Regions from separate parts of the Massilia sp. DWR3-1-1 genome, predicted to be linked through region 2. Evidence: predicted binding sites of a transcription regulator. Region 2 holds the regulator's gene; the other holds the start of a gene.

Region 1 (11,559 bases), on a different contig from region 2:
ACGCAAATAGCAGGCGGCGCCGTCGTCTTCGCTGCTCGCTTGCACAGCAGCGACTGCCGGTGCGGCCACCGCCGCTGCCGCTGCCGCTGCCGCTGCCGAGGCAGTGGCCGAGGCCGACATGCCGCCATCGACGGCCACCGCGTTCAGGGCGCCCGTGCGGGAGGTGGATTTCTCCATGTGGGTGGCGGCGATGGTGCGCAGGTAGTAGGTGGTTTTCAGGCCGCGCAGCCATGCCAGCTTGTACGTTTCGTCGAGCTTCTTGCCGGACGCGCCGGCCATGTAGATGTTGAGCGATTGCGCCTGGTCGATCCACTTCTGGCGACGCGAGGCCGCTTCGACCAGCCAGCTTGGCGACACTTCGAAGGCGGTGGCGTAGATCTCGCGCAGGTCTTGCGGGATGCGGTCGATCTTGACGAGCGAACCGTCGAAGTATTTCAGGTCGGCGATCATCACTTCATCCCACAGGTCGCGCGCCTTGAGGTCACGCACCAGGTAGGCATTGATTTCCGTGAATTCGCCCGACAGGTTCGATTTCACGTACAGGTTCTGGAACGTCGGCTCGATGCAGGCGGACACGCCGATGATGTTGGAAATCGTCGCCGTCGGCGCGATCGCCACGCAGTTCGAGTTGCGCATGCCGAATTGGGCGATGCGCTGGCGCACCAGGGTCCAGTCCATGGCCGACGAATCGTCCACTTCCAGGTAGCCGCCCCGTTCTTCGGCCAGCAGGCGCACCGAGTCCTGCGGCAGGATGCCACGCGACCACAGCGAACCCTCGTAGGATTCGTAACGACCGCGCTCTTCGGCCAGCTCCGTCGAGGCCAGGTAGGCGTAGTAGCAGACCGCTTCCATCTGGGTGTCGGCGAACGCGACCGCTTCGTTCGACGCGAACGGCACGCGCATCATGTGCAGGCAATCCTGGAAGCCCATCACGCCCATCCCGACGGGACGGTGGCGCAGGTTGGAGTTACGGGCTTTTTCGACGGCGTAGTAATTGATATCGATGACGTTGTCCAACATCCGCATGGCGGTGCGCACGGTTTTCTGCAGCTTGACGTGGTCGAGCTTGCCTTCTTTCATGTGCGCCGGCAGGTTCACCGAACCGAGATTGCAGACGGCGATTTCGCTCTCGTTGGTGTTGAGGGTGATCTCCGTGCACAGGTTCGAACTGTGCACCACGCCCACGTGCTGCTGGGGCGAGCGGATGTTGCACGGGTCCTTGAAGGTGATCCATGGGTGGCCCGTTTCAAACAGCATCGAGAGCATCTTGCGCCACAGGTCGAGGGCAGCGATCTTCTTGAACACGCGGATCTCCCCAAGCGCAGCCTTCGCTTCGTAGCCCGTGTAGGCCGTTTCGAAGGCGCGGCCGACCAGGTCGTGCAGGTCCGGCGTCTCCGACGGCGAGAACAGCGTCCAGTCGCCCTTTTCCATCACGCGCTTCATGAACAGGTCGGGAATCCAGTTGGCCGTGTTCATGTCGTGGGTGCGGCGGCGGTCGTCGCCCGTGTTCTTGCGCAGGTCGAGGAATTCCTCGACGTCCAGGTGCCACGTTTCCAGGTAGGCGCAGACGGCGCCCTTGCGCTTGCCGCCCTGGTTGACGGCGACGGCGGTGTCGTTGACCACTTTCAGGAACGGCACCACGCCTTGCGACTTGCCGTTGGTACCCTTGATGTGGGCGCCCAGGGCGCGCACGGGGGTCCAGTCATTGCCCAGGCCACCGGCGAACTTGGCCAGCAGGGCGTTTTCCTTGATGGCGTCGTAGATGCCTTCCAGGTCGTCCGACACGGTCGTCAGGTAGCACGACGACAGCTGCGAGCGCAGGGTGCCCGAGTTGAACAGGGTCGGCGTCGAGCTCATGAAATCGAAGCTCGACAGCAGGTTGTAGAACTCGATGGCGCGCGCTTCGCGGTTTTCCTCGCGCAGCGACAGGCCCATGGCCACGCGCATGTAGAACGCCTGCGGCATCTCGATGCGCACGTCGCGCACGTGCAGGAAGTAGCGGTCGTACAGGGTTTGCAGGCCGATGTAGCCGAACTGCAGATCGCGGTCGGCCACCAGGGCCTTGGCCAGCTTGGCCAGGTCGTAGGAGGCCAGCACCGGGTCGAGCAGGTCGTTGGCGATGCCCTTGGCGATGTACTGGGGGAAGTAGTCGACGTAATGGGCGGCAGCCTTCGCCTGCGGCACTTCCTGGCCAAACACTTCCTTGCGGATGGTGTGCAGCAGGATGCGCGCCGTCACTTGCGAATAGGCGGGGTCTTTTTCCATCAATGCGCGGGCGGCCAGGATGGCCGACTTGTGCAGCTCTTCGACGGGCACGCCGTCGTACAGGTTGCGCACCGTTTCAGCGAGGATGGCGTCGGCGTCGACGTGCTTTTCCAGGCCCACGCAGGCGGCGCCGATCAGGTCGCGCACTTCCTGCATGTCGAGCGCGCGGCGCTGGCCGTTTTCCAGCACGTGGATCTGCGGCGCGGCCACGTCGGCCTTGCCGCCGGCGGCTTCCTTGGCTGCGCGGCGCTCTTCCATGTGCTTGGCGCGGTACAGCACGTAGCCGCGGGCGACGTCGTGCTCGCCCGAGCGCATCAGCGCCAGTTCAACCTGGTCTTGCACGTCTTCGATGTGGAAGGTGCCGCCGCCCGGCTGGCGGCGCACCAGCGCGGCGACCACGCCGGCGGTCAATTGCTCGACCTTGTCGCGGATGCTGGCCGAAACGGCGCCCTGGCCGCCATGCACGGCCAGGAACGCTTTCGTCATGGCGACATTGATTTTCGACGGCTCGAAAGCGACCACGGCGCCGTTACGGCGGATGATGCGGTAGTCGCCGCTGGCGGCCAGTTCGGTGGTGCTGGCGACGGCCGAACCCGGGGTCAGGTGCAGCGGATTGGTAGAAATATCTTGTGAAGTATGCATTGAAGCTCCCCAGGTTGGCCGCTGTTGTGGGCGGCCTTTGTTGTCGAACGCACGGCGGTTGGCCATGACGAAAAAAGCGGACGAGCCACCGACCCATACCGAACGCCCAGCCGGGCGCCTTGATCGACAAGGGGGCGGCAATGACGGGCGAAAGGCAGGGATTGGGGTGCTCGATCGTGCAAGTCAGACTTGACTTTCGTGGTGTACCGGGCTATGGCTAAACTGCCTCTACACCACTACATCTAGTCACGAAAGCTAACTTGAGACTAATTGTAGTACCTGACTGCCAGGCCTGCAATATATTTCCAACACCATTGGGAAGTAAATATTTAGCCGAAATCGAGGTGTGCCCACTTGACTTTGCGCAGCTTGGAAGCACTGGTGCATCGGCGGTTAGCGAGCACTAACTTCTCTGCCGCTGGCAGGACCATCGCTTGTAATTTTGACCAGTCGAAAAACGGTCCGGGATCGCTCTTCCTGCCCGGGGCGACATGCTCGTGGCCGGCGATGGCGGCGATCGGGTAGCGCGCCGCCAGGGCCGCGACCAGGCGGGCGACGCTGTCGTACTGGGCTGACGAAAAAGCAACAAAATCACTGCCTTCGATCTCGATGCCCACCGAATAATCGTTGCAATTGGCGCGCCCGTCGAACACCGACACGCCTGCATGCCAGGCGCGCCCCTGGCATGCCACGAACTGCGTCACGCTGCCATCGCGGCGCACCAGGAAGTGGCTCGACACGTGCAGCGCGCGCAGTTCGGCGAAGCTGGGGTCGGCACGGACGTCGAGGCGATTGCTAAACAGGTCGGCGATGTGGGGGCCGCCGAAGCGGCCGGCCGGCAGGCTGATGTTGTGCAGGACGATCAGCTCGATGGGCGCGCCGTCGGGGCGCGCATTGCAGTTGGGCGAGTCGTAGCGGCGCGCGGGCGGCCACCAGCCCTCGCTGTCGATGGCGTCCTGGTCAAACGGGCGCGTCATCAGGGCTCCTGGATGTCCAGCTTTTGCATCGAATAGCGCAGCTGGCGGAAGCTGATGCCCAGCAACTCGGCGGCCTTGGTGCGGTTGAACTGGGTTTGCGCCAGCGCCCTGACGATCAGTTCGCGCTCGACCTGGGCCAGGTGATCGGGCAGATTGGCCGGTAAATTTGCGGGCAGTTCGGCGCTGGCCGCCGGCGCGACCGGGGTGATCGGGGTGACCGGGGTGACCGCAGTGACCGGGATGGGCGCGGCGACCTGCCCGTCCGGTGGCGCCACCCGGGCCGCCTTGAGCGACAGGTCACCCGTCTCGATGACGCCGTCGTCGGCAAACGCTAGCGCGCGCTCCAGCACGTTTTCCAGCTCGCGCACATTGCCAGGAAACGCATAGGCGCGCAAGGTGTCGAGCACCCCGGCGCCCAGCCTGGCCGGGCTGGCGCTGCCGGCCAGGCGGCGCAGGATGGCGTCGGTGAGCACGGCCAGGTCGACCAGCCGTTCGCGCAGGGGCGGCAGGGTCAGCTCAATGACATTGAGGCGATAAAACAGATCCTGGCGAAACGCGCCCTGCTCGACGCAGGCGGCCAGGTCCTTGTGGGTGGCGCTGATGATGCGCACGTCGACGCTTTCCTCGGCGGTGGCGCCGATCTTGCGCACGCGCCGCTCCTGGATCGCGCGCAGCAGCTTCACTTGCATCGCCAGCGGCAGGTCGGCCACTTCGTCGAGCATCAGGGTGCCGCCGTTGGCCGCCTGAAAAAAACCGTCGCGCTCATCGGCGGCGCCCGTAAACGCCCCTTTGCGGTAGCCGAAGAACTCCGCTTCCATCAAGGCCTCGGGGATGGCGCCGCAGTTGACGGCGATAAAAGGCTGGGCCGCGCGGGCGCTTTGGTCGTGGATTTCACGCGCCGCCAGTTCCTTGCCGCTGCCGGACTCGCCGGAAATGGCGATCGGTGCCATCGAGCGGGCCAGCCGGCCGATCTGCCCGCGCAGCGCCTGCATGGCGGGCGAATCGCCGATCAGGCGGCTGCCGTTCGAGCCGCCCGCCGCGCCGGCGGCCGGCCCGGCCCCGCGTGCCGATGCCGGCGCCGGCGCCGCCAGCTTGAGCGCCGAGCGCACCATCAGGCGCAAATCGTCGAGCACCACCGGCTTGGAGACGTAGTCGAAGGCGCCCGCCTTGAGGGCGACGACGGCGTTGTCGGCGCTGCCGTAGGCGGTGATGACGGCGATCGGCGTGCCCTTGCCGCTGGCGGCCACCTCGCGCACCAGCTCCAGGCCCAGGCCGTCGGGCAGGCGCATGTCGGTCAGCACCAGCGCAAACGGTGCGGCGGCGAACAGCGCGCGCGCCTCGCCCAGGGTGGCGGCGCAGGCGACGTCGAGGCCCATGCGCACCAGGGTAATGTCGAGCAGTTCGCGCAGGTCGGCTTCATCGTCGACGACCAGGACCCGGGGTGAACTCATGGCGTAACCTTCTCTGCAAGCGAAGCGGTGTGGGCGAACGAAATGACGAAGCGGCCGGTGGGCTTGCGCAGGCCGAAGTGGCCGGCGTCGATACGATACTCATAATCGAGCATGGCGCCGTTATTCAAGCACAGCTCGCGCGCCAGGTACAGCCCCAGGCCCGTGCCCTTGCTCGAGGTGGTGTAGAACGGCTCGAACAGGTGGGCGCGCACTTCCGGCGTGATGCCCGGGCCGTCGTCCTGCACGTGCAGCTCGAGCCGCCCGGGGGTGTCGCTGACGACGAACAGGCGGATCGAGCCGGCCGTGCCGCTGGCGTAGCGGATGGCGTTGGTGAGCAGGTTGACCACCACTTCGCGCAGGTGCAGGGGATCGAAGCGCACGGCGGCGCTGCCCGCCGCCAGCTCGATCAGCGCGCCCGGCAAGCCGTGGGTTTCCTCGAATTCGGCGCCGACGTCGGCCAGGAACGGGCCCAGCGCGTGCGGCGTGGTCTGCGGCTGCACCTTGCGCGAGAGCTGCAGGATGTCTTCGATCATGCGGTTGACCCGCGCCACGTTGTCGCCGACGATTTTCAGCAGCCGCGCGTGGCCGGGATCGGCCAGGTCTTCGGCCAGCAGGGAGGTGGCGTGGCCGATCGCCGACAGGGGATTGCGCACTTCATGGGCAATGCTGGCGGTGAGCCGCCCCATCGACGCCAGCTTGAGTTGCTGCGCCTGGTTTTCGATGGCGGTGACGTCCTGCAGGAAGATGACGAAGCGCTCGTGCGCATTGGCCGCCGTTTCGACCCGTGCGAAGCGCAGTTTCAGGTGCGCCGCCAGTTCCGGGCGCACGCTGCGGGTGCCACTGGCGTCCGGCTCGGGCTTGATGACGACATACGCTTCGCCGCAATCGCAGCCGCGCCAGCTGGCGAAGGCCTCGGCCAGCGGCGCCAGCGCGGGCGCTGCCGCCAGCGTGAGCGGGGCACCATCGTCGGGCGGCGCCAGCGCCAGCATGCGGCGGGCTGCCGGATTGCTGGTAAACACCCGGCTGTCGGCGCCGACGACGAGGATGCCATCGCCCACGTCGGCCATGACGATGTGATTGATGGCCAGCTGGATGGCCAGGTCGGCGCCATGGCCTGCAGCGAGTTCCTCCTGGCGGATCAGGCGCCGGGCCAGCCCGCCCACCACCAGCACCAGCGCAAAGAACATGGCGCCGTAGACGCCAGACTGCAGCAGCTGGGCCGTTTCGCCTTCCAGCGCCAGCATTTGATAGCCGCTGTGGCCAATCACCACCAGGGTGGCCAGGGCGGCGGCGAACAGCGCCAGCAGGCGCGGCGCCAGGATGGCGGCGCCGGCCAGCGGAAACAGGAACAGGATCGCCAGGCTGCTGCGGATGCCGCCGGCGGCGGCGTACAGCATGGCGATGACGGCCAGGTCGAGCGCCACCTGGGTGCACAGTTGCAGCAGGAAGTGACGGCGGCGGTACAGCGCCAGCAGGGCGAACACGCCGCCGCCCAGCAGGTACGCCAGGCAGGTATAGATATACAGGCGGGGCGCGGCGCTGCGCCAGCCCTCGCTGCCCAGGCTCAGATAGGCCAGCAGCACCACCGCGATGGCGATGCGGGTCAAGGCCAGCGTCTGCAGCGAACGCCAGAACGACGCCCGGGTGGCGAGGGGCGCGCGCGCGGCGGGCGCGCCGTTCCACAGCCAGTGGCCGCGCGACATCGTCAGGGTGCCGGCAGGCGGACGTGCGCCGGGCAGCAGTAATCGAGGCCGTCGGCGCGCACCGCTTCGGAGGCGGGGAAGTACAGGCCGCAGTGGGCGCATGAGGTCATCGCTTCGCCCCCTTCGGCGGGGCTGACGGCGCCGGGCGCCGCATCGAAGCGATTGGCGCGGTCGGCGCGCGCGCGCGCGGCCTGGATCTTGGCGCGGATGGCGAACACCACCAGCACGGCCAGCGCCAGCCAGAACAACAGGCGGCTCATGCGACCGCCCGGTGCAGCACCACTTCGAACACGAAGCGCGAGCCGACGTAAGCCAGCACCAGGGTGGCAAAGCCGGCCAGGGTGAAGCGCAGCGCCATCTTGCCGCGCCAGCCTTTCCAGCGGCGCCCCGCCAGCAGGGCGCCGAACAGCAGCCACGACAGCAGTGCGAAGACGGTCTTGTGGTCCCATTTGAGGGCGGCGCCAAAGAGCTGCTCGGAAAACACCACGCCCGACAGCACGGTGAGCGTGAGCAGGATGAAGCCGATGCCGATCAGGCGAAACAGCAGTTTTTCCATCGTCAGCAGGGCCGGCAACTGGTCGAGCGAGCGGCCCAGCCAGCGCGCGGGCGCCGGCGAGCGCGCATGCAGGCGCGCTTCCTGCAGGGCCATCAGGACGGCGTGGAAGGCGGCGATGGTCAGGGTGCTGTAGGCCAGCACCGCCACGGCGATGTGCCAGCCGAAGGCGGGCGACTGGCCCTTGAGCTGGAAGACGACACCGGGAAACACGGCCGGCAGGGCGGCGGCGACGGCGGCGCACGGCAGCACCATGCGGCGCAGGCCGTCGAGGGCGAAATTGCGGTTTTCCACCAGGTAGGCCGCCACCGACACCCACAGGGCGGCCGACAGCATGACGGCAAAACCGAGCCGCACGCCGCCCGGCGCCTGCATATTGAACCACAGGGCGCCCGCGTGCAGCAGCCAGGCCAGGCTGGTGCCGGCGGCAATCAGGCCGCCCTGGCGCAGCGGCAACAGGGCGCACACGGCGTAGAGCAGCGCGGCGGCATAAAAATAGGTGGTGTGCATGCGCATCAGTTTACACCATGGTGCCCCGCCCGGGTGGTGCGGCGGCCACCAGGGCCGGCCCGTCGACGACGACGTGCCCGCCCCCGCCTGAACTCAGTCCACCGCCGCCATGCGCATCTCGTCGTTGTGGTGGCGCTGCTGCTCTTCCATCACCAGTTGCCCCAGTTCGCGTTTCAAGGCATTGAACTCGGGCGAGGCGGGGTCGCGCTCGCGCGGCAGCTCGACGAGGATGTCGCGCTTGACGGTGCCGGGCCGGTAGGTCATCACGACGATACGGTCGGCCAGGTAGATCGCCTCCTCGATGCTGTGGGTGACGAAGATGATGGTCTTCTTCAGTTCGGACCAGATGCGCAGCAACTCGTCCTGCAGGTTGCGGCGGGTGAGCGCGTCGAGGGCGCCGAAGGGCTCGTCCATGAGCATGATGGGCGAATCGAGCGCCAGCACGCGGGCGATCGCCACGCGCTGGCGCATGCCGCCCGATAAATCCTTCGGAAAGCGGGCGCGGAAGTCCGACAGCGACAGCATCGCCAGCAAGCCATCGACGCGCTGCTTGATATCGGCGCGCGCCATGCCCTTGATTTCCAGGCCGAAGCCGATATTGTCTTCCACCGTCATCCAGGGGAACAAGGCGTATTCCTGGAACACCATGCCCCGCTCGGGACCGGGCGCCGTCACCTGCTTGCCATCGGCGACGATGCTGCCCGAGGTGGGCAGGGCGAAGCCGGCGATGGCGTTGAGCAGGGTCGACTTGCCGCAGCCGGAAGGCCCCAGCAGGCAGGTAAATTGCCCGCGCGGGATTTCCAGGTTGATGTCTTTCAGGGCGACCAGCTCGCGCTCGTCGGTGCGAAAGATTTTATTGACGCCGCTGATAATAATGTGAGGCGTGTTCATGCTCAATGCTCCAGACCGCGGTGCCAGCGCAGCAAGTGGTTGTTCAGGCGGTTCATGCCGACGTCGATGGCCAGGCCCCACAGGCCAATGGTGATCATGCCGGCGATAATTTTGTCGGACCAAAAGTATTCACGCGCTTCCAGGATGCGGAAACCGAGGCCATTGTTGACCGCGATCATCTCGGAGACGATGACGACAATAAAGGCGGTGCCGATGCCGATGCGCACGCCGGCCAGGATGTACGGCACGGCCGCCGGCAGGATCACCCTGATAAACATGGTTCGCTGGCTGGCGCCCAGGTTGCGGGCAGCGCGCAAATAAATGCTGTCGACCTGGCGCACGCCGGCGATGGTGTTCATCAGCACGGGGAAAAACGCTCCCAGCACGATCAGGAACACGGCTGGCGGATTGCCCAGCCCGAACCACAGGATCGACAGGGGGATGTAGGCGATGGGCGGAATCGGCCGCAGCAACTGGAACAGGGGATTCAACCACGCGTAGACGCGGTTGCTGGCCCCCATCGCCAGGCCGATCGGCAGGGCCAGGCCGGCGCCGATGACGAAGCCGACCACCACCCGGTACATGCTGCCGATCGAATCGATGATCAACTCGCCGGAAAACATCCAGGCCAGCTTGCTGGTGCCGCCGGCGGGGTCGTAGGGCTGCATCGGCAGCAGGTAGGCGATCCAGCGTTCGACCACGGCCAGCGGCGAGGGCAGGACCTGGGGATTGACCCAGCCGGCCATGGCCACGCCCTGCCAGGCGGCGATGATCAGCGCGGGCACGATCAGGCCGACGAAGCGGCCCAGGCCGGCGCCGCGCACTATTGCTTTTTGCATGAAAAAATATCCGATCGACGCTTAATTAACCTTGAGGCTTTTCTTTGCTTCCATCAGCAAATCCGTTTTGACCCAGTCTTTCGCCACGGGCGGCTTGGCCATCTTGCCCACGCCCGTCTTGGCCATGATGTCGGTGGTGATCTGGATGTGCTCGGCGGTGACGTCGTAGGTGTACTCGGCGTTGCCCATCGCATCGTTGAAATCGTCGGTGCTGATCTGGCCCTTGAAGACGGTTTCGCGCACGTATTTCTCCGCCAGTGGCTTGTTGTCGATGAAGGTCTTGGTCGCTTCGACGAAGCAGCGCATGAACTTCTCGGCCAGCACCCGCTTCTCCTTGTAGAATTTTTCGGTCATCACCATGGTGCGCACGGGCTCGCCGATGGGGGTGTCGTAGGGCTTGATCACTTCGACCCCGAAATTCTTGTTGATCGCCTGCGAAGACTGTGGCTCCGACTGCATCATGGCGTCGATGTTCTTGCCCAGCAGCGCCGCGTTCAGGTCCGGGTAGGACAGGTAAATCAGTTGCACGTCCTTGCCGGGCGCGCTATCGGCCGTCAAGCCGTGCTTTTGCAGCTCGGCCATCAGCAATACTTCCTGGATGGCGCCACGGGTGACGCCCACTTTCTTGCCCTTCAAATCCTTGACCGACTTGATGCCCAGGTCGGGACGGGCCACCAGGCGGGCGCCGCCCTTGGCGAAACCGGCGACGACGTAGATGGGTGCACCGCTGGCGCGCCCGGAGATGGCCGCCTCCGACGCGGTGGTGGCGACGTCGAGTTCACCGGCGATTACCGCCTGCATGGCGTCGAGGCCCTTGGCGAAGATTTTTTCGTCGATCTTGATGCCGCACTTGGGTGCGATTTCCTTCATGTACGAGACCGCGCCGTAGTGGGCGAATTTCAGATTGCCCAGGCGGACCACTTCCTGCGCCTGGACGCTGCCTGCGGTGAGCATCGCCGCCAGGGCGAGGGTGGTGTAAATGGTTTTATGGGTCATGCCGGTCTCCGTTGTTGTGGTGGTGCGTGTGGCCAATGGTCAAGTAAGCAAATATGGCAGCCACTATTATGCATACAATCCCGTCCATGAGTCGATAGTAAAAACCGCGCCGATACAATCTGTCGGGCGCCGCCAGCACAGCGTGCAGGCGGTGCGGCGCTTCGGGTAAAATGGCCGCTTGATTTTTCGGCCGCCACGGCAGCCCTCCCCCTCCAACCCAAGTCAGGTAGACCATGTTAGATAACTTAACCCAACGCTTGGCCAAGGTCGTCAAGACCATGCGCGGCGAGGCGCGGCTGACCGAGACGAACACCGCCGAGATGCTGCGCGAAGTGCGCCTGGCCCTGCTCGAGGCCGACGTTGCCCTGCCCGCCGTGCGCGAATTCATCAGCCGCGTCAAGGAAAAAGCCCTCGGCGAAGAAGTGCTGTCCTCGCTCAGCCCCGGCCAGGCGCTCGTCGGCGTGGTGCAAAAGGAACTGGGCGCCCTGATGGGTGCCGACCTGGGCCCGGAAGCGTCGCAACTGTCGTTCGCCCAGCAGCCGCCCGCCATCATCCTGATGGCCGGTCTGCAGGGGGTGGGTAAAACCACCACCGTCGGCAAGCTGGCCAAGTACCTGAAGGAACAAAAGAAAAAGAAAGTGCTGACGGTCTCGGCCGACGTGTACCGTCCCGCCGCCATCGCCCAGCTCGAGTCCGTCACCAGGCAGGTGGGGGCCGACTTCTTCCCCTCGT
Region 2 (11,559 bases):
AAAAAAGCACAGCGACGAACGCGCTGGGGTGTCCGCCGGCCCGGCACCAGGCCGCCGCCGTCAGCACTTTTATTACTTTCAGCACTTTCAGCACTTTCAGCACTTTCAGCGCCCCCAGTACCTCCAGCGCCATCGGTGCCCGGGCGCGGCGCCACCGACTGTCCGTGCGGGCGCACTTCATGACTGCCCCGGCGCCGCGGCGGCGCCGCGGTACACGGCCTGCAGCACCACCAGGGTACCGGGCCCGATGCCGTAGCCGAACGCGGTGATGCGAAACACATGCGGCTGGCCGGGACCGGCGTCTTCGCCCGCCTGCGCGACCGGCATCCGTTCGATGAGATAACGGGGCGGCGCCAGCGGCAGCGCGCCGTCGTAAGGCAGGATGGCGCCCGTGTAGCGGCCATACGGCGTGGTGGCGACGGCGTCAGCCACCTGCCAGGCCGGCGCCGCGCCAGGCACGAAGGCGCACAGGCCCAGGTTATCGGGCGCGCGGCCGCAGCCGGCCACGAAGCCGAGGGCGCCATCGTCGTGGAACAGCGCGGCCCGCGCCGAGGCGGGGTTGTCGCCACCGTCGATATCGCGCTGGGCGTCGGCCAGCCCCGCTTCGGCGGCCTGAAACGCCAGTTGACGGTCACGCCCGGCGCGCGCGCTCCGTTCGGCGTCGAAGGCGATCCGGGCGACGGCCAGCGCCGTCATGGTCAGCGCCAGCATGACGAACAGGGCGCTCACCAGCGCCACGCCGCGCTGGCGGCCCCGCGCCAACGCCGGCGCGCGCACATAAAAGCCAGCGCCGCTCATGGCTCGCCCGGGCTCACGTTGCGCAGCAAGATCGTGGAGGCGAACAGGCGCCGCTCACGCAGGCGCAGCGCCGCCACCATCGGTGCTTCGTCGATGCGCACGCCATCGTCGCCGTCGGCGAAGCGCTCGCTGTAAGGGGCGCCGAAGACGTCGAACACAAGCGGCTCGCGGCTGGCCGCCGCGCTGGCGCCGTGCAGCAGCAGGGCGACGCGCACCGCGGCCACCCGCTTCCAGTGGGTGCGCCGCTGCAGGTCGCGCTGGCGGGCGGCGGCGTCAGGCCCATTGAGCAAGAGGGCGCCGTCACGCAGTTCGATGACGCTGGCGCTGACGAACTCATTGGGTACGCCATCGCCCGGCACATCGGTATCGATGCCGTACAGGACCTGGAAGGTGTCGACGCCGTCGACGATGGCGTCCGACCCCCAGCCGCCGCCGCCGCGGTATTTGCAGCGCAGTTCGCCCTCGCCGGCGGCGTTGCGGCCCACATGAAAGATGCTCCAGCCGTCTTCGCCCGCATCGACGCCGAAGCCGGCGCAATCGAGCGCGCCGCCGCCATGGGCGCCGCTAAAGCGCAAGGCGAGGATGTCGCTGCCGTTGACGGCGTCCCCGGTCGCGCCGTCGATGCCGTGGCTCGTGCGTGGCAGCGCCAGCGCGTCGCGGCCAAGAATTTGCGGGGGCGCGTTGACGGCGTCGGCGGCGGTGGCGTTTTCCCAGTCGACGAAGGCCGCCTGGCGGGTGGCGCGGGCGATGATGTCGAGGGCAAAGCGGCCACCGTCGTCGAGCGCTGCGCCATCGGCCTGGGCGGTCCATGCCGTGTTGGCCGACACCAGCATCAGCGCCCCCATTAACATCAGCACGGCGCCAATGGCGGTGGCCACGAGCAGTTCCGCCAGGCCGATGCCGCGCTGGGGAACCTGGCGCCGGGGAGCCTGGCGCTGCCAGGCGCTGCGTGCCGTGCCCCTCATGGCACACCCGCGGGGTGGCCCGCCACCACCGGCAAGATCACCAGCGCGGGCGCGCCGCCGGCCACCTCGCCGGCCTGCGCCAGCCGGTGCTGCCAGCCGATCTTGACCACCACGGGCGCGCCGCTGGCGCCGTTGCAATCCCAGCGCATGGCCAGCCTGAGCCGGTCCCACCAGGCGCTGTCGCGGCAAATTTTGATGCGACCGAGCGGGTAGTGCTGAAACACGCTGCGACGCAGCGCGGCCAGGTCGGCGGCGGCCAGGGCGGCGCTGTCGCAGCCGCTGGCGCTGCAATCGGTGCCGGCGGCAGGCGGCCCGTCAGCCAGGGCGTCATAATCGAGTTGCAGGTAGGGGTTGAAGGCGTCGGCCGCCGCCATGGCGGGCGCGTTGGCGCGCATGGCGTCGCCCGCCAGTGCGGCCAGTTCGACGGCGCCGGCGGCGAGCGAGGCCTGCTGCCCGGCGCGGCGCGCGGCCAGCACGGTGGCACCGGCGCCGAGCGCGCCCACGGCCAGTACCAGCAAGGCCACCAGCACCTCGATGAGGGTGAAGCCACCTGTACGCCGCTGCGTGTTCATCGAGCCTCCCCGTTTGCCAGAGCTCCACGTTAGCGGTAGCGCTCAGCGCACCAGTGAGGTGCTTCAATCGTGTTCGCTTGCGTCCCGAACGGGCGCGCGGGCGCCGCCCACTGCAGGATCAGGCAGGCATGGAACGCTGGCGGTGATTTACTTGCGGGGCCGGGCCGGCTGGCCCACTTCGGCGATCGCATCCTGGAATTCGGCCAGGTCCTCGAAGTTCTTGTAGACGGAGGCGAAGCGGATGTACGCGATCTTGTCGAGGCGCTTGAGTTCGTGCATGACGAGTTCGCCCACATAACCGCTGTCGACTTCACGACGGCCGCTGGTGAGCAGTTTTTCTTCGATACTGGCGATGGCGGTGTCAATCGCTTCGGCCGATACGGGCCGCTTGCGCAGCGCCAGCATCAGGCTGCCGCGTAATTTGGCGCCGACGAATTCGGTACGGCTGCCATTTTTCTTGACGATGATGGGCATCGACAATTCGATCCGCTCATAGGTGGTAAAGCGTTTGTCGCACTGGCCGCAACGGCGCCGCCGGCGCACGCTGTCGCCCTCCTCGGACACGCGGGTGTCGAGGACCTGGGTTTCGCCGTGCTGGCAGAAGGGACATTTCATGATGGTGCCTGGCGTGACCTGCGAGAAGACGTTGCCGGAGGGCGCCGCCCGGGAGCGGCGCCACAGAACCGCAAATTACCGCTAAACGCGCCAAAACACAAGCTGGCAGCCGAAACCGGCAGCCTGCGTTGGCGCGCCGGCGCGCTTAGCCGACCGCGACGCCGTTGACGCTGGCGTACACGGGATACTTGTCGGTCAGCTTCTTCACTTCGGCCTTGACGCGCTCGATGGTCGCCTCGTCGTTCGGGTTATCGAGCACGTCGGCGATCAGGTTGCCGACCACGGTGGCATCGTCTTCCTTGAAGCCGCGCGTGGTGAAGGCGGGGCTGCCCAGGCGGATGCCGGAGGTGACGAACGGTTTTTGCGGATCGTTGGGGATGCCGTTTTTATTCGTCGTCATGTGGGCGCGGCCCAGGATGGCTTCGGCTTCCTTGCCGGTCAGGTTTTTCGAGCGCAGGTCGACCAGCATGACGTGCGATTCGGTGCGGCCCGACACGATGCGCAGGCCGCGCGCGATCAGCGCCTTGGCCAGCGCGTCGGCGTTTTTCAGCACCTGGGCCTGGTATTCCACGAACGCCGGCTCGAGCGCCTCCTTGAACGCGACCGCCTTGCCGGCGATCACGTGCATCAGCGGGCCACCCTGGATGCCGGGGAAGATCGCCGAATTGATGGCTTTTTCGTGTTCGGCCTTCATCAGGATGATGCCGCCACGGGGGCCGCGCAGCGATTTGTGCGTGGTCGAGGTGACGAAGTCGGCGTGCGGCACGGGGTTCGGGTACAGGCCGGCGGCGATCAGGCCCGCGTAATGGGCCATGTCGACCATGAAGTAGGCGCCGATTTCCTTGGCGATGCGGGCGAAACGGGCGAAATCGATTCTCAGCGAAAACGCCGAGGCGCCGGCGATGATCAGCTTCGGCTTGTGCTCGCGCGCCAGCTGTTCCATCGCCTCGTAGTCGATGTCTTCTTCCGCCGTCAGGCCGTACGAGACCACGTTGAACCACTTGCCCGACATATTGAGCGCCATGCCGTGGGTCAGGTGACCGCCTTCGGCCAGCGACATGCCCATGATGGTGTCACCGGGTTTGAGCACGGCGAAGAACACGCCCTGGTTCGCTTGCGAGCCGGAATTGGGCTGCACGTTGGCCGCTTCGGCGCCAAACAGTTGCTTGACGCGGTCGATCGCCAGTTGCTCGGCGACGTCGACGAATTCGCAGCCACCGTAATAGCGCTTGCCCGGATAGCCTTCGGCGTATTTATTCGTCAGTTGCGAGCCCTGCGCTTCCATCACGGCCGGCGAGGTGTAGTTCTCGGAGGCGATCAGTTCGATGTGGTCTTGCTGACGCTGGTTTTCTTGTTGAATCGCCGCCCACAAATCCGGGTCGACCTTGGCGAGCGTGTGATCTTTTGCAAACATGTAAAACTCCAATCGGGTAGCGGTGCGCAGCACCTGGCAACAGGGAACGCATGAGGGATCGACAAGCGGACAGGCAGCCTCACGCGCGTATCCATCGTGGCTGCCCAGGCGAACGGCTCGGGTCCTGCTCGCCGACAGTGAGCGCGCTGCGCTTCGGTGTCGGCCAAAAAGACCCGGGTAAAATCTCACGTTCCCCGGTGGGTGCCCACCTGGCCTGCGGACCAGGTAAGGGGCCGCGGCGTTTCGCCAGTTACGTGAGACGTAATGGAGGCCAAATTGTAGTTTAAACCCCCATTTAGGGCAAGGAAGGCGCACTCGGCGGCGCTTCAAGGGGCGGGCGTTTCAGCGTCCGCCCTGCACGACTGGTCATTTCGGCTACAATTTGCATCGCTGTTCCTGCCCCGCGAGGGGCCGCTCACTATTACTTTGCCTGGGAAAAAATCATCATGATCGTCTTCATCACTGGCGCATCCTCCGGCTTCGGCGCCGAAATGGCCCGCGTTTTCGTCGGCCACGGCCACCAGGTCGTCCTCAGCGGACGGCGCCAGGACCGCCTCGACGAGTTGGCCGCCGAACTGGGAGAGCGGGCCCTGCCGATGGTCATGGACGTCACCAGCAAGGCCTCGATCGAGGAAGCGCTGGCCCTGCTGCCGCAGTCGTGGCGCCAGATCGACGTGCTGATCAACAACGCCGGCCTCGCGCTGGGCACCCAGCCCGCCCAAACCGCCTCGCTGGACGACTGGGAAACCATGATCGCCACCAATTGCACGGGCCTGGTCAGCATGACGCGCGCCCTGCTGCCGGCCATGGTCGAGCGCGGCGCCGGACTGATCATCAACCTGGGCTCGACCGCCGGCTTCTATCCTTACCCGGGCGGCAATGTGTACGGCGCCACCAAGGCCTTCGTCGAGCAGTTCACCCTGAACCTGCGCGCCGACCTGGTGGGCACGGGCGTGCGCGCCACCAATATCGCGCCCGGCCTGTGCGGCGGCACCGAGTTTTCCAACGTGCGCTTCAAGGGCGACGACGCGGCCGCCGCCAAGGTCTACGAAGGCACGCAGCCACTGACGGCGCGCGATATCGCCGACACCGCCTACTGGATCGCCACCCTGCCACCGCACGTGAATATCAATGTCATTGAAATGATGCCAACCTGCCAGGGGTTTTCCCCGTTCACGATCAAGCGCACCTGATCGCCGGGCCGCACTGCGCCGCGCGCGCAGTGCGTGCCCGCTCGCCCGATGTGAGCAATTGTTACAAGTCTTGTCGTTGCCGAAGGCAGATTGTTTACTGACGGCTTCGCCACAGCCCAGCTCGCTTAAGTGCGCCAACGCACATAGCCACCCGGAATCGCGTAAAATATGCCCGTCCCCACTCATGGCCAATGACATGCCCGCAGTTTTCAGCTGGACAGTACGCGTCTATTACGAAGACACCGACGCCGGCGGCATTGTGTACTACGCGAATTACCTGAAGTTTTTCGAGCGCGCCCGCACCGAATGGCTGCGCAGCATGGATTTGCATCAGCAGCGCATGATCGTGGCGCACGACGCCATGTTCGTCGTCAAGCGCGCCAGCGTCGACTATCATGCGCCGGCGAAACTCGATGATGAGATAACATTGACCTTGTCCATCGAAAAACTGGGCAAAGTCTCCGTCGAATTCCTCCAGCAAGCCTGGCGCGGCACCGTGCTGCTGGCCACCGGCCGCGTCAAGGTCGGCTGTGTCGATTGCACCAGCGTGCGCCCGCTGCCCATCCCCGCCGCCGTGGCCGAGCGCATGCGCGCCCTGACTGCCTCCCCTTGAACACCTCGCCGCCGAGAAAACGCCGCCAATGAACGTTGCCCAAGATCTTTCCTTTATCGCCCTCATCGCCAACGCCCACCTGATCGTCAAGCTGATCATGCTGCTGCTGGTGGGAATCTCGGTTGTGAGCTGGACCTATATCTTCCGCAAGATGTTCGCCATTCGCGCCGCCCGCAAGCAAACTGAACTGTTCGAACGCAGCTTCTGGGCGGGCGGCAATTTGCATACCCTGCACCAGAGCGCCACCAGCCAGCGCGAGCAAAACGGCGCGCTGGCGCGCATTTTCGAGTCCGGCATGGGCGAATTCATCAAGGGCAAGCAGGCCTCGCGCGACACGCTCGACATGGGCGCCGTGCTCGACGGCTCGCGCCGGGCCATGCGCGCCGCCTTCCAGCGCGAACTCGACGCCCTCGACATCCACCTCAATTTTCTCGCCTCGGTCGGCTCGGTATCGCCCTACATCGGCCTGCTGGGCACCGTGTGGGGCATCATGAACGCCTTCCGTGGCCTGGCCAGCGTGCAGCAGGCGACCCTGGCCATCGTCGCCCCCGGCATTGCCGAAGCGCTCATCGCCACCGCCATCGGCCTGTTCGCCGCCATCCCCGCCGTGGTGGCCTACAACCGCTTTACGCACGACATCGACCGCCTGGCGATCCGCTTCGAGAGTTTTGTGGAAGAATTCTCGAATATCCTGCAACGGCAGTCGCGTTAAGGGAGGCGGACCATGGCATCGTTCAACAGCAGCATGCGTGGCGGCCGCGGCCGCAAGTTCAAGTCGGAAATCAACGTCGTGCCCTACATCGACGTGATGCTGGTGCTGCTGATTATTTTTATGGCCGTGCCGCAGTCGAACACGCCCAATGTGATCAACCTGCCCAATGCGGAAAAATCGGCCCTGCCGCCGGACGACTTCATCCAGATCCAGCTCAAGCCGGACGCCAGCCTGTCGATCGGGGTGGCCGGCAAGAACAGCACGGCCGCGCAAGACCTGCCCGACCGCACTGCCCTGCTGCGCGCCCTGCGCGTCTTGCACACCGAGCATCCCGAGTATCCCGTGCTGATCGCAGGCGACCGCGACAGCAAGTATGACGAGGTGATCCAGCTCATTTCCGAATCGAAAAAAATGGGCATCACCCGCGTCGGCCTGGCGACCAGGTAGGCATGGACCGCGACTGATGGCCACTCCTCAAGCCAGCAACGGCACTCCCTACCGCGTTCCGCCCGAACCGCGGCGCTGGCCGTCGATTGCGCTGGCCGCGGCCGTGCACGCGGGCTTGCTGGCATTTTTATTCATCGGCGTGAACTGGCAAAACACGGAGCCGGCCGTGGTCGAGGCCGAAGTGTGGGACATGAAAACCCAGGCCGCCGCGCCGCCGCCACCGCCGCCGGCCGAGGTGGAGCCGGCGCAAGCGCAGCCCGAGCCCCAGCCCGAACTGCCACCGCCGCCGCCGGCGCCCGCCACGCCGCCACCGCCGCCACCGCGCGCCGTGGTCGAAGAGCCGCCCGCGCCGAAACCACCCGATATCGCCCTCGAACGCGAAAAGAAAAAAGCCGAACAGAAAAAACTGGCGGCCGAAGAGAAACGCGCCGACGACAAGCGCGCGCAGGAGCGCGAAGAAAAAGAACGCAAGGCGCAACTGGCCGAGAAGAAAGAGCAGGAGCGGGCCGACAAGAAAGCGCAGGCGCTGGCCGAGAAGAAACTGGAAGAGAAGCAGCTCGAAGCAAAAAAACGCGACGCGAAGAAGCTGGAAGAGAAGAAATTGGCCGACAAGCAGCTGGCCGAGAAGCAACTGGCGGACAAGCAACTGGCCGACAGGCAGAAGGGCGAAAAACTGGCCAAGGCCAAGGCGGAGGCGGCCGAGCAGGCCAAGCTCGATCGCCTGCGCGATGCTGAGATGAAACGCATGCTGGCAGGGGTCGGCGGCACGGGCGACGCGGCCAAGTCGACGGCGCCGAAATCGGACCCCGGCTACCTGGCTGCGATCAGCGCCAAGGTCAAAAGCGCTACCTCCTACTCGGGCAGCACCGATGTGGCGGGCAACCCGGCGGCCGAGTTCCGTATCGAGCAATTGCCCAGCGGCGAGATCATGAACGTGAAGCTGCTCAAGAGCAGCGGCGTCAGCGCGTTTGATGATGCTGTGGAAAAAGGCATTATCAAAGCGTCACCGCTACCCAAGAAAAAAGATGGTACCGTGGCGCGAACGGTAACGATCGCTTTCAAGATGAAGGACATCAATTGATGCCGCATCGCCCTTCTTATATTGGACTCAAGCAATGATAAATAAAACCCTCTGCACATGGATGTTCGCCAGCGGCGTGCTGGCGGCCTTGCCCGCCAGCGCCCAGGTGCGCGTTGAAATTGCTGGCGTGTCCAGCAACCAGATTCCCGTCGCCGTCGCCATCTTCGCCGACGAAGAAGTGGCCCCTGCGCAGGTATCGGCGATCATTCGCGCCGACCTCGAACGCAGCGGCGTGTTCAAGGTGATCGATGCCGGCATGGTGCTGTCGGACAGCGCGGCCATCGATTACGCCCAGTGGAAAGGGCGCGGCGCCGATGCGCTGGTGGTCGGCAGCGTGCACCGCGGCGCCGATGGCCGCCTCGACGTGCGCTACAAACTGTACGACACCATCAAGACGAGCCAGTTGTCGACCCTGTCGAACACCGTGCAGCCCAAGTCGACCCGGCTGGCGGCCCACAAGATCGCCGACGATGTGTACGAAAAGCTGACCGGCACGCGCGGCGCCTTCGCCACCCGCATCGCTTACGTCACCCAGGCCGGCCGCAACGAATACCGGCTGGAAGTGGCCGACGCCGACGGCGAGGGCATGCAGGTGGCGGCCCACGGCAAGGAGCCGATCATTTCGCCGTCCTGGTCGCCCGATGGCAGCAAGGTGGCGTACGTGTCGTTTGAAATGCGCAAACCGGTGGTCTACGTGCAAGACCTGGTCACGGGCGGGCGCAAGGTGGTGTCGAACGAAAAAGGCAGCAATTCGGCGCCCGCCTGGTCGCCCGACGGCAGCAAGCTGGCGGTGACGTTGTCGAAAGACGGCCACTCGCAGGTCTACAGCGTCAATGCCGACGGCAGCGGCATGCGCCGCCTGTCCAACAGCAACGGCATCGACACCGAGCCGCAATTTTCCGCCGACGGGCGCAGCATTTATTTCACCAGCGATCGCAGCGGCGGCCCGCAGATTTACAAGATGAGCGCCGACGGTGGCGCGGCATCGCGTGTGACCTTCAACGGCAGCTACAACATCAGCCCCCGCCTGTCGTCGGACGGCAAGACCATGGCCTGGATTTCGCAGCGCGAAGGCGGCTTCTCGCTGTACGCGATGGACCTGGGCAGCGGCCAGGAACTGCGCCTGGCCGATGGCGCCGGCGAACCGAGTTTTTCGCCGAACGGCAAATACATCATGTACGCCACCAAGGGCGGTCGCCCCGGGCTGGCCGTGGTGTCGGTGGACGGCAAGGTCAAGCAGCGCTTGACGACACAGGCAGGAAACATTCGCGAGCCCAATTGGGGTCCGTTCATGAAGTAACGAGGTAGTACATTTTTTTTAATCCACGAACAGGAGAAGAACCATGCGCAATTATAAAAGTTTAGCCTTCATCATCACGAGCGCAGCCCTGCTCTCCGCTTGCAGCTCGCCCGTCAAGCTCAACGACGCACCCGTCGTCGACCGCACCGCGCCACCGGCCTCGACGGCGGTGGTCGACACCAGCCGCGACGTCCGTCCGGTCCAGACCGGCACCACCGATCCCCTCAACGACCCGCAAGGCGTGTTGGCCAAGCGTAGCGTGTATTTCGACTACGACAGCTATGCCGTGCGTGACGATGCCAAGTCGGTGGTGGAAAACCATTCGGCTTACCTGAACAAGAACAAGGGCCGCAAGATCCTGATCCAGGGCAACACCGATGAACGCGGCGGCACCGAGTACAACCTGGCGCTGGGCCAGAAGCGCGCTGAAGCGGTACGCAAGGCGATGTCGTCGATGGGCGTGGCCGAGTCGCAAATCGAAGCCGTCTCGCTGGGCAAAGAAAAGCCAAAAGCCATGGGCAGCAACGAAGCGGCTTGGGCTGAAAACCGTCGTGCGGACATCGTCTATTGATGATGGTCGCCAGCCGCAAGGCTGAGCTGGTGCAAGGCGGCGATGGCCGCACGCCGGCCGATTGACAAGGGGGTGGCGTGCGGTGCAGACTGCACCCGCCCCGTTTTTTTTACAGACGTGCTTTAACCGCAGGCCCGATTTTTTAGAAGGCCCATTTTTTAGAAAGTCAGACCATGAAAACGCTCTACAAGTTCCGCTTCGCCGCACTCTGCCTGGCCCTGGCCGGCGCCATGCCGCTGCAGGCCGGCGCCGGCATTCTCGACGACGATGAAGCACGCAAGGCGATTCTCGATTTGCGCAGCAAGGTCGAGAACCTGGGGCGCGAGCTCAACGCCCGCCTCGACACCAAGTCGGACAAGCGCGACGCGCTCGACCTGGTCAACCAGCACGAGCAGACCGTGCAGGAAATTGCCCGCCTGCGCGGCCAGATCGAAGTGCTGGCGAACGACATCGCCAACGCCCAGAAGCGCCAGAAAGATTTTTACGCCGACCTCGACGCCCGCATCGCCAAGCTCGAGCCGCGCCAGGTCAGCATTGACGGCAAGACGGCCGAAGTCGACCCGGGCGAACTGAAATCGTACGACGCGGCCATGGCCACGTTCAAGACGGGCGACTACAAGGCCGCCGCCACCGCCCTGTCCGAGTTCGTGCGCCGTTACCCGGGCTCGAGCTATGCCTCGAACGCCCAGTACTGGCTGGGCAACGCCTACTACGCGCAGCGCGATTACAAGAACGCCATCGCGGCCCAGGAGATCGTCGCCTCGACCTACCAGGACAGCGCCAAGGCGCCCGACGCCATGCTCAACATCGCCAGCAGCTACACCGAGCTGAAGGACAAGAAGAACGCGCGCAAGGCCTTGCTCAGCCTGGTCAGCAAGTACCCGGAGTCGACCGCCGCCGTGGCCGCCAAAGACCGCCTGGCCGTCCTGAAATAAGCGCCGCGCATAACAAACTGCTGCGGGGCATTTGACAGGAAGGGCTTCACCCCCTATAATCTTGCTTCTTTCGGGTCGTTAGCTCAGCTGGTAGAGCAGCGGACTTTTAATCCGTTGGTCGCAGGTTCGAATCCCGCACGGCCTACCACGAATAAGTATCAAGCCCGCAAACGCAAGTTTGCGGGCTTTTTGCCTTGTGGGACCGATTCTTTGCGACCCTGCAGCATTTGGGACCATCGCCGCTTTTCTCATTGCAGCGGCGCTGCCAGCCAGGTTCCGCACGGGCGCTGCTTCGCCCCCTCCTCCCCCACCCGGTATCGCATCCTTCAGCGCGGCGACTGCC

What was found. The regulator NrdR, encoded in region 2, represses ribonucleotide reductase genes. The targets are predictions, from matches to a motif close to CACNANATNTNGTG.
Region 1: ACP7EY_RS00445 (ribonucleoside-diphosphate reductase subunit alpha) is a predicted target of NrdR. The motif match lies at 3,142-3,155, and genes of this name have one in related genera.

Annotation. Positions count from the first base shown of each region.
Region 1 is NZ_JAFCXL010000001.1:95,788-107,346, forward strand. It holds gene ACP7EY_RS00445 (ribonucleoside-diphosphate reductase subunit alpha) at 1-2,907, opposite strand, end outside; gene ampD (1,6-anhydro-N-acetylmuramyl-L-alanine amidase AmpD) at 3,237-3,884, opposite strand; gene ACP7EY_RS00455 (sigma-54-dependent transcriptional regulator) at 3,884-5,335, opposite strand; gene ACP7EY_RS00460 (sensor histidine kinase) at 5,332-7,038, opposite strand; gene ACP7EY_RS00465 (PP0621 family protein) at 7,041-7,298, opposite strand; gene ACP7EY_RS00470 (cytochrome C assembly family protein) at 7,295-8,101, opposite strand; gene ACP7EY_RS00475 (ABC transporter ATP-binding protein) at 8,195-8,992, opposite strand; gene ACP7EY_RS00480 (ABC transporter permease) at 8,995-9,831, opposite strand; gene ACP7EY_RS00485 (ABC transporter substrate-binding protein) at 9,853-10,827, opposite strand; gene ffh (signal recognition particle protein) at 11,061-11,559, shown strand, end outside.
Region 2 is NZ_JAFCXL010000033.1:6,700-18,258, reverse strand. It holds gene ACP7EY_RS22535 (pilus assembly protein) at 1-181, opposite strand, end outside; gene ACP7EY_RS22530 (pilus assembly PilX family protein) at 178-798, opposite strand; gene ACP7EY_RS22525 (PilW family protein) at 795-1,763, opposite strand; gene pilV (type IV pilus modification protein PilV) at 1,760-2,335, opposite strand; gene nrdR (transcriptional regulator NrdR) at 2,483-2,950, opposite strand; gene glyA (serine hydroxymethyltransferase) at 3,096-4,364, opposite strand; gene ACP7EY_RS22505 (SDR family NAD(P)-dependent oxidoreductase) at 4,811-5,557, shown strand; gene ybgC (tol-pal system-associated acyl-CoA thioesterase) at 5,754-6,170, shown strand; gene tolQ (protein TolQ) at 6,199-6,882, shown strand; gene ACP7EY_RS22490 (biopolymer transporter ExbD) at 6,895-7,329, shown strand; gene tolA (cell envelope integrity protein TolA) at 7,346-8,410, shown strand; gene tolB (Tol-Pal system beta propeller repeat protein TolB) at 8,445-9,710, shown strand; gene pal (peptidoglycan-associated lipoprotein Pal) at 9,754-10,281, shown strand; gene ybgF (tol-pal system protein YbgF) at 10,455-11,216, shown strand; tRNA gene ACP7EY_RS22465 (tRNA-Lys) at 11,289-11,364, shown strand; gene ACP7EY_RS22460 (Na+/H+ antiporter) at 11,543-11,559, opposite strand, start outside.